DNA from 2 places in the Desemzia sp. C1 genome. Region 2 is predicted to be linked to the other one. Evidence: predicted binding sites of a transcription regulator. Region 2 holds the regulator's gene; the other holds the start of a gene.

Region 1 (4,437 bases), 960 kb from region 2:
ATAAATCTCGTTTAAAGAAAATCCAAGTTCCTGTATTCGTTTAATAAACCCAACACGCTTAACGTCATCATATGAATATATCCGATAACCAGCTTCCGTTCGGTGAGGTTCTTGTAGTAAATTTTTTCGCTCGTAATATCTAATCGTTTCTTTATTAACGCCACATTTTTCTGCAAACTCACTAATGCGATAAATCATCTTATTTCACCCCATGAATATTATAAACCGTGTACCATAGTACGCGGTCAAGTAAATTGGACTATTTTATTTTTCCCCAACGTATCACTCGTATGTGATTGATACTTTTATATAATACTATTGATTGTCCTAACATCCCACCAGAAAATCCGATTTAAACACCAGTTGTTTTTAAACTATTAAGAAAGTAATTCCACTATATATTCCGAAGACCCGAAAATACTAGCAGCAGATCTGTATATAACTGATTTGCTGCTAGAATTTGTTTTTGAGTTAGTATCCACAAAAAGTCTCAAGGCATTTTTCTATATGCTCTTTATAGACGCGTTGCGTAAGGCTGACTTCACTCTCTTTATGAACGCCTTACTCCACGCTCTTTTTAGACGCGTTGCGTAAGGCAGCTCACACAAATATAAGCCGAATTCGGCCTGTTAGGAAATACACCTAACTGGTCGAATCCTTCTTATATTTGGCAAGCTGAACGCCTTACTCCACGCTCTTTTTTTCGGTTCCGTCTAAGTCGATGATGTTTTGGATGGGTTGGACGTATTCCAAGGTACCCATGTAAGTGCCGTCGTCGTCTCTGACGGCTGTATAAGTGACCATAACGAACTCACCGCGGGCATGGAACCAAAGTGTTTCGGACTCTTTTTCTCCTGATTTGAAGTCTGCGATCAATTTTTTGACTATCGGCTGACTTTTAGGCGGATGACAATTTTCAACTTGTCGTCCAATAGCGTTTTTAGTCCGTGGGAACAGTTTTCTGCCTGTCCCTACATTAAAATATTTCACAGTATCATTCGCATCGACAAAAGACAATTCAAGGGGTAATAAGTTCAGCATCTTTTCCAATTCATTAGGTGTTAAATGCCCAACCTTAAAGTGGATATTGGCATCTTGTTCAGCAGGTTCCGTTTCTGGAATTGAAACATCTTCAAATGAAGTCCGCTCCGGTATCCATTTGGCCTCTGGTTTGACGATACAATAGCCGATTTCATCCGATTCTTCGTCAATTTTGAGCCAATCATCTTCATTGAAAATGTCACTCACCATCGGAATCAAGATTTCTTCTTCTTTAACGATCATTTCTTCTAATTCATATTTCAAAGTAGCGAACTCTTCTTTTAATTGGTCCAACTGATTGGTTTCCACAGATAGAACGACTTGTTTGAATAAGGCGCGGATATCATCGTCCACACCCCACATGACTTTAGGAGGAGCTGTGATACCATAACGTTCCATAATAGGAAACATGGAGTTTTCCTTACGTGCATAATGGTTATCGAATTGCCAAAGAATCGTCAACTGTTTCAATAATCCATCTTTGATTTCAGGCTCCGGCTCCAAGAGATACACTTCTATCAATCGTTGTATACGGTCTAAGCTGCTTTCAATCGCCAAGTTTTCTTGTTTAAGCACGTGGATCGGATGACCAGGCTTCTTAAACTCATCGGATTGATTTTCAGGGTCACTAATAGTGCCTAAAAACATAGAAGCATGGATATTGCACAATTTTTGAATATCTTCTACATTAATGCCTTCTCCTAACAATCTTCTTTCCATTACCGAGATCTCAAACGCACTGATGCCCGAAAAGTGTTCTTCAAAATCTTGTTTTACTAAATCTTTGTCTTCGCCTGCATGCAGCCGCAGCAGCAGATCTTTTAAGATAGATTGTCGTTGCTCTAATTCTAGCGCACGTTTTCCTTTATGTTGAGTTTCAGTCATTAGGCATTCTCCTCAATCGTAAAACCTTGACCTTCCAACTTAGCGATCAATTCAGGAATATCTAATCCAATTTGTTCAGCGCCTTTTTTCAATGGCATCATTCGACCGACAGAATTCAATAAGTGATCATTTTGTAAGGGGGTAAAACCCATATGAACCAGAATATTCTTTAACTCAGGGTATTGTTGGATCAATTGATAAACAGTTTCGTTCAGATTGATTTTTTTCATAGTGCTCAACCTTTCAAATTCAATTCGATTGAATGTTTGTGATATTTTTCTCAAATGGTGACTGACTCTATTGTAAAGGAGAAAAAAATGCTTTTCAATAAATAGCAGATAGAATTATTTTAAGAAATCTATGGTTTCACAAATTAGTCAACTTTGTAGACGCAACGCACTAAGTCCCTATTTGAATCACCTCATAAGCGATTCAAATAGGTGCTGTTGATAAATTTGTTCAAATGTCTGATGATGGCAATGGTTTTACAGACGGACCTTCAAACACTTCGCCTTTGTAAGAAAATCGAGAGCCATGACAAGCGCAGTCCCAAGAACGCTCGGCATCATTCCAATCTAAACTGCAGCCTAAATGGGTACAGACCGGAATGACTTTATGCAAATGTCCTTGTTCATCTCGATAAGCGCCTACTTTTTTTCCCTGGACACTGACTAAGCCGCCTTCATCCAATGCAAGATCGGACAACTTCTTATCAGGACGTTTTAATTTACCGACCACAAGTCTTTTCCCACCGATGTATTTTTCCATAAAAAAGTTTTGGTATCGACTAATTTCAATTTCTTTCGAGTAGGATCAAATAGAGAGGCATAACGATTCTTCTGACCTAAAATAGTGTCTGTTAATAACTTGGCAGCAACAGCTCCAGCAGACATGCCCCATTTATTGAATCCTGTAGCAACGAAAATCGTATCGTTTTGTTTGGTCATTTGTCCGATGTAAGGGACTTTATCTAAGGTTTGGAGATCTTGACTGGACCACATGTGAAGAGGAGATTGTCCGCCAAAGTATTTCTTGCCGAATTCTTCCAAGTCTTGATAATGAAAAATGGTTTTTTGAGAACTTTTGCCCGTTTGGTGACCTTCTCCGCCGACCAATAAGAGCGGTTCACCATCTTTTCCTTGGACAGAACGGATAGATCGAGCAGGCTGTTCGACGTTGATATACATGCCTTCAGGAATTTTGCCAGTTGCTCGAGTCACCATGGCATAAGAACGGTGGATGGAAAGGCGTGTGAAATACAATCCGTCCGCATCATTTATAGGATAATGAGTAGCCATAATAATTTTTTCACATAAAATAAGAGAGTTATTCTCTGTCAAAATCAAAGGTGTTGTTTCTTTAAGGATTTCCATTGCACGAGTGTGTTCAAAGATTGTTCCGCCTAAACGAATAATCTCGCGAACGAGTGCAGTTAGAAAAAGTACCGGATCAAATTGTGCTTGATCGTACATCACTAAAGCTTCTTTGATAGGAAAAGGCAAGTCAGAGTTTTCTTTTGTTAATTCACCATTGATCCCCAGAGTTTGGTAAGCAGCTGCCTCTCTTTCTAGTTTTCGTTTTCCATAGTGGGACTCAGCGTAAATGAAGGGGTCTTTCGTTTCGTAAGCACATTCGATACTCAACTCTTTGATCAGTTGCCGGATAAATTCCAGTCCATCTATGTTCGCGTCATAATACTGCTTGGCTTTATCTTCACCAAGCGTTTTTATGAGCTGGTCATAAATCAAACTGTGTTGAGCGGTGATTTTTGCCGTCGTATGACCGGTAACTCCGTTGATCAGTCGGCCGGCTTCGATCAATGTGACTTTTTTGCCCGCTTTTGCCAACAAATAAGCACTGATGATGCCAACAATGCCACCGCCGACAATACCGATTTCAGTTGTATGGTTTTCTTTTAAGACTGGAAACTCAGGAGTGGTTTGTTAGGCTGTCCAGAACGATTTTGGAAAAGGCAGAGAAGTTTTTATGTCATGGGAATTCATTGAATAGACCTCCTTAATAAATGGATGAAAGTAAAAAGGCAAGCAATCAATCAATACATAAAATAGTGAGGGGAAACGAGTGAAAAACAATATGTACAAGCAGATTGTAGCACTAGTCCGATCAAAATGTAATAGATAACCCTTTAAAAATATATCTGTAAAATTTAATGGAAAAGGGTTTTACTTCTAATAGTAAGTGGTATACTAGGAACCATAAATGAAAAATTTCTCATTTTATGAGAAAGCAAAGAGGGAGCAAACCACATGACACAAGAAGAACTAAAAAATCGTGCAGATGTCCCAGAGGAATTGACGTGGGACCTTACAGCTTTATATGAAACAAAAGAGGATTTTGAAGCAGCTGTTGAAGAGTTGAAAAAAACTGTAGACCAGTTTATTGCAGACTATGAAGGAAAGTTGACTGAAACGTCTATTATAGTTGAAGCCTTAAAAACCTATGAAGAGATTCAAGAAACAATGGTTTATACATACGATTATGCTTTTCTCC
Region 2 (4,437 bases):
TATTCTTGCTTTTAATAGCGATTTTCGGTCCTATTATGGAAGAATTCGTTTTTCGTAAAGTGATCTTCGGTTACTTATTTGATATAACTGGAGGAATTGGAGCAGCCGTTATTAGTTCGCTGATTTTTGCTTTCATTCACTTTGACGGTCATTACTTGCTTTATTCTGTAATGGGATTTGTTTTTTGTTATCTATACTGGAAAACAAAGTCGATTGCTGCGCCAATCATTGCACATGCTTTAATGAACGCTACCGTTACAGTAGCCAACTTGTTACTCTATTAGGGTATTTTTAGAAAGGAATTTTTGATTTTAATGAAAAAAAGTGATTTTATGTTCCAGATACTATTCAACTACATCCTCGCTGTTGTCTTCACTTGGTTCGCAGTTGATTATGTTGGGGAATTCGGATGGGGATTCTTCTCCATAATATTTGTTTTGTTTGCTACACGAGATTTTGTACGTGCAACTCGCATCTTGCAAATTTATTTGAAATTAAAAAAAGGCAACAAACCTTAATTGAACTGCTCCCTGTCAAGTAGACAGGTAAATAAACAAAATATTTGTGCCATGTATGATACTTTTCATCCATGGCTTTTTTTATGCCGGAATGCTTAAGCCCATTTTTAACGTCACCCGTTGGGTGTTATAAAACCCAATATATTGTTTAATATCATTCTCTAATTCTTCAAAGCTCACATAAGTGTTCAGCCGATACATTTCTTCTTTAATAATTCCCCAAAAGTTCTCCATTGGACCGTTATCAATGCATTTCCCCACACGAGACATACTGTGGGTGAGTTGATGTTTCTTCACAAAATTATTAAAGTCGTATGACGTGTATTGATATCCCCGATCGCTATGAATAAGCGTTTGGGTTGGTATAATCTTGTCTTCAATTTGGCGAACTGTATCACGAACTAAGGCATTATCATTACGCTTCGATAGTTTAAAGGCTACGATCTTATTTTCGCCATAATCCAATATGGCACTAAGATAAGCTTTGGCGTTCTCTCCATACTTAAATTCAGTCACATCGGTTAATAAGACTTCCATCGATTGATAGTCCTTTCGGAATTCTCTATTGAGGACATTATCGGCGATATGTGCAGGATTGTGGGGCTTGTAACGATATCGTTTCCGACGGATAACAGCTTTCAAGTTCAGTAATTTCATCAAACGATAGACACACTTATGGTTTACTTTAGCGTTCATGAAGTGGTTCAGATAGATAGTTATTCGACGATAGCCATAAATACCTTTATGCTTTTCATAGACTTGAAGGATTAATTCAACAAGCTTTCGAAGCCGTTTTTCCGACGCAGTCGGCTTGCGTTTCAACCACTTATAATAACCCGCTCTGCTCACACCCAAAGCATCACAGAGATGGATTACTTTGTATCCTTCTTTTTGTAGTTTCTTGATCGTTTGGTATTCCGCTTCATACCTCGTTTGCGTGACATCAACTCTCTTTCCACTTCTTCTAACTTTTTTAACGCTACGTTCTCCGTTTCTAGATACTCATTTCGTGCTCTTAAAGCTGCATTTTCAGCCCGGATTCTTTCTTCTTCCGTTTGAACAGAGTTTGGTTTGCCGCGACCTCGTCCATCTACTAGTCCGTCAGGACCATGCTTCTTATATTTTTGAACCCATGAATACACGCTATTGTAGGATACCTGATACTTCTCAGCAGTTTTTTTATAAGATAAACTATTAGCTAGGCAGTCTTGGACTATTTTGATTTTTTCTTCTTGTGTTGATTTTTTATCTGTCATCGTATACACCTCGGATTTTGGAGAATAGCTCCTCATTTCTTCCCCTTTAGTATACTTGTTTATCCAGCTCCTGACAGTATCAACTTTTGGGATATTATATTTAACAGCTAGCTGACCTATAGGTAATCTATCTTCTAAATATTCTTTCACGACTAAGTCCTTAAATTCTTTGCTATATTTATTGTACTTAGATTTAACTTGAATCCCACTAATTCCATGCTCTTGGTATCTTAAGACTTTATCCCAAAAGGACGTCCAATTAATTAATAAACCATAGGCTTCTTTTAATTCTTTGAAACTGATTCCTTCATTCAGATACATCAAAATATATCTTTCGATTTCTTCAGTTGTATGTTTACTGTTTGAACGCATAAAAATCCCCCTAAAGTAATTTTACTTTTTTAAGTGTCTACTTTAGGGGGAGCATATCAAATCAGGTTTGTTGCCTTTTTATTTAGTCTAAAGGCAGTAAGCTGTCTTTATCATCTGTTTTGTAATGATCTATGAAGTAAATCAATGTTTGTAATTCATTAGCTAAATCTACATTCTGCACTCGTACGTGATCAGGCACGGAGATACGAATAGGCGTGAAGTTCAATATTCCTTTAACTTCAGCTTTCACCAAGTTGTTTGCTGCTTCTTGAGCTGCAGAAGTTGGAACGGTCAGCATCACTACATCAATTTGCTGCATTTTCAATTGTTGTACCATGTCTTCCATAGGATACACTGGAACTCCAGATTGGATTGTTCCAACAATTTCTTTGTTGATATCAAAAGCCGCACTGATACGCATATTGTTGTTTTGGTGGAAATTGTAGTTTAATAAGGCATGGCCTAAATTCCCTACCCCAATCAATGCTACGTTGGTCAAACGGTCTTGTTTCAATGTCTTGCTGAAGAAATGCATCAAGTCTTCAACATCATATCCATATCCTCTTTTTCCTAGAGCACCAAAATAAGAAAAATCACGGCGAATAGTTGCACTATCCACTTTAACAGCTTCACTTAATTCAGTTGAAGAAACACGGTCTTTTCCGTCTTCGTGTAAATATCTCAAGTATCTATAATAAATAGGTAACCTTTTTGCCGTAGCTTTAGGTATTTTGTTCGTTGAATTCATATTCAGTCCACTCACTTTCTAAGATTCAAAAATTCACAATATCCAGAAACAAATTATCTATTTCACAAATTTCGGAGTTTCACATAATAAGATTATAACATTTTTTTGTTAAATTACTAGCCTTTTTAGACATCTTAAATGACTAGTTTTGTTGATCATTTTTTTAGTCTCGGCAAAATTCACAAGCATCCTTGTGAATTCAACATCTGCAAAACATAACGTCTTTAATTTATTTGCTAAAATAATATTCTTTTACATTCTATTTAAAACTTGCTTAGGTGTGTTTGTTCCTCTCCCTCTTATAGGAGGAATATGCTAAACTAAGGACAGAGATAAGAAATGAGGACTACAAAATGATTCTATTACAAGCTCAGCATGTAGCTCGTTATTTTGGAGCAGACGTGCTATTTGAAAACATTTATTTAGAAATACAAGATCACTCACGCGTTGCACTTGTTGGTCGAAACGGAGCCGGTAAGTCTACTTTATTGAAAATGATTGCTGATATTGAGCAGCCAGATGCTGGAAAAATCTCAAAAGGCAAACAAGTCACTATTGGCTATCTAGCTCAAAATACCGGATTAGACTCTACTCAGTCTATTTGGGACGAAATGCTGGATGTGTTCCACAGCGTGATCCAATTAGAGAAAAAAATGCGCCATATAGAGCAACTTTTAGGTGACGCCGATTTATTGGCAGATGAAGACCGTTATCAAGAGACGTTAAAACAATACGATCAAATGCAACATGACTTTAAAGAACAAAACGGGTATGGATATGAAGCTGAGATTCGCTCTGTCTTACACGGGTTCAATTTTTTTGAAGCTGATTATACTAAGTCCATCAATCAACTTTCAGGGGGCCAAAAAACGCGTTTAGCCTTGGCCAAACTATTGCTGCAGAAGAAAGATCTGTTGATTTTAGATGAGCCAACCAACCATTTAGATATCGAAACGTTGAACTGGTTGGAAAATTATTTACAGACTTATACTGGAGCTTTGCTGATTGTATCTCATGACCGTTACTTCTTAGATAAAGTTGTCAACGAAGTATATGATCTAAGTCGTCAAAAAATCACTCATTATAAAGGAAACTATAGTAAGTTCCTTGATTTGAAAGCTGCTCAATTAGAAAAAGAATGGAAAGAGTTTGAGAAACAACAAAAAGAAATCGCTAAATTGGAAGACTTCGTCAATCGTAATTTAGTAAGAGCTTCTACGACCAAACGAGCTCAAAGTCGCCGTAAGCAATTAGAAAAAATTGACCGTCTAGATAAGCCTCAAGGAGACGAAAAGTCAGCTACTTTTAGATTCCAACCTTCTATTGAGAGTGGAAATGTCGTCATGACAGTCGAAAATGGGGCAATTGGATATGAAGACACTATCTTATCCGAACCGATCAATATGGATGTTCGCAAATATGATTCTATTGCTTTAGTTGGACCTAATGGAGTAGGAAAATCGACTCTTTTAAAATCACTGTTAAATGAACTTCCATTGATCAAAGGCGAAACTAAATTTGGCACGAATGTAGAAGTGGGTTA

The links. The regulator Rex, encoded in region 2, represses fermentation and respiration genes when NADH is low (regulators of the CRP and FNR family bind a similar motif). The targets are predictions, from matches to a motif close to TTGTGAANTANTTCACAA.
Region 1: LMF32_RS03260 (DUF1858 domain-containing protein) is a predicted target of Rex. The motif match lies at 2,193-2,210, and genes of this name have one in related genera.

Annotation. Positions count from the first base shown of each region.
Region 1 covers NZ_JAJIZP010000003.1:593,698-598,134, reverse strand. The annotation lists gene merR (Hg(II)-responsive transcriptional regulator) at 1-198, opposite strand, end outside; gene LMF32_RS03265 (DUF438 domain-containing protein) at 685-1,926, opposite strand; gene LMF32_RS03260 (DUF1858 domain-containing protein) at 1,926-2,156, opposite strand; gene LMF32_RS03255 (Rieske 2Fe-2S domain-containing protein) at 2,386-2,664, opposite strand; gene LMF32_RS03250 (FAD-binding oxidoreductase) at 2,649-3,815, opposite strand; gene pepF (oligoendopeptidase F) at 4,194-4,437, shown strand, end outside.
Region 2 covers NZ_JAJIZP010000003.1:1,551,159-1,555,595, reverse strand. The annotation lists gene LMF32_RS07970 (type II CAAX endopeptidase family protein) at 1-284, shown strand, start outside; gene LMF32_RS07965 (YdiK family protein) at 315-518, shown strand; partial or broken gene LMF32_RS07960 (IS3 family transposase) at 600-1,433, opposite strand; gene LMF32_RS07955 (helix-turn-helix domain-containing protein) at 1,391-1,774, opposite strand; gene LMF32_RS07950 (redox-sensing transcriptional repressor Rex) at 2,229-2,894, opposite strand; gene LMF32_RS07945 (ABC-F family ATP-binding cassette domain-containing protein) at 3,248-4,437, shown strand, end outside.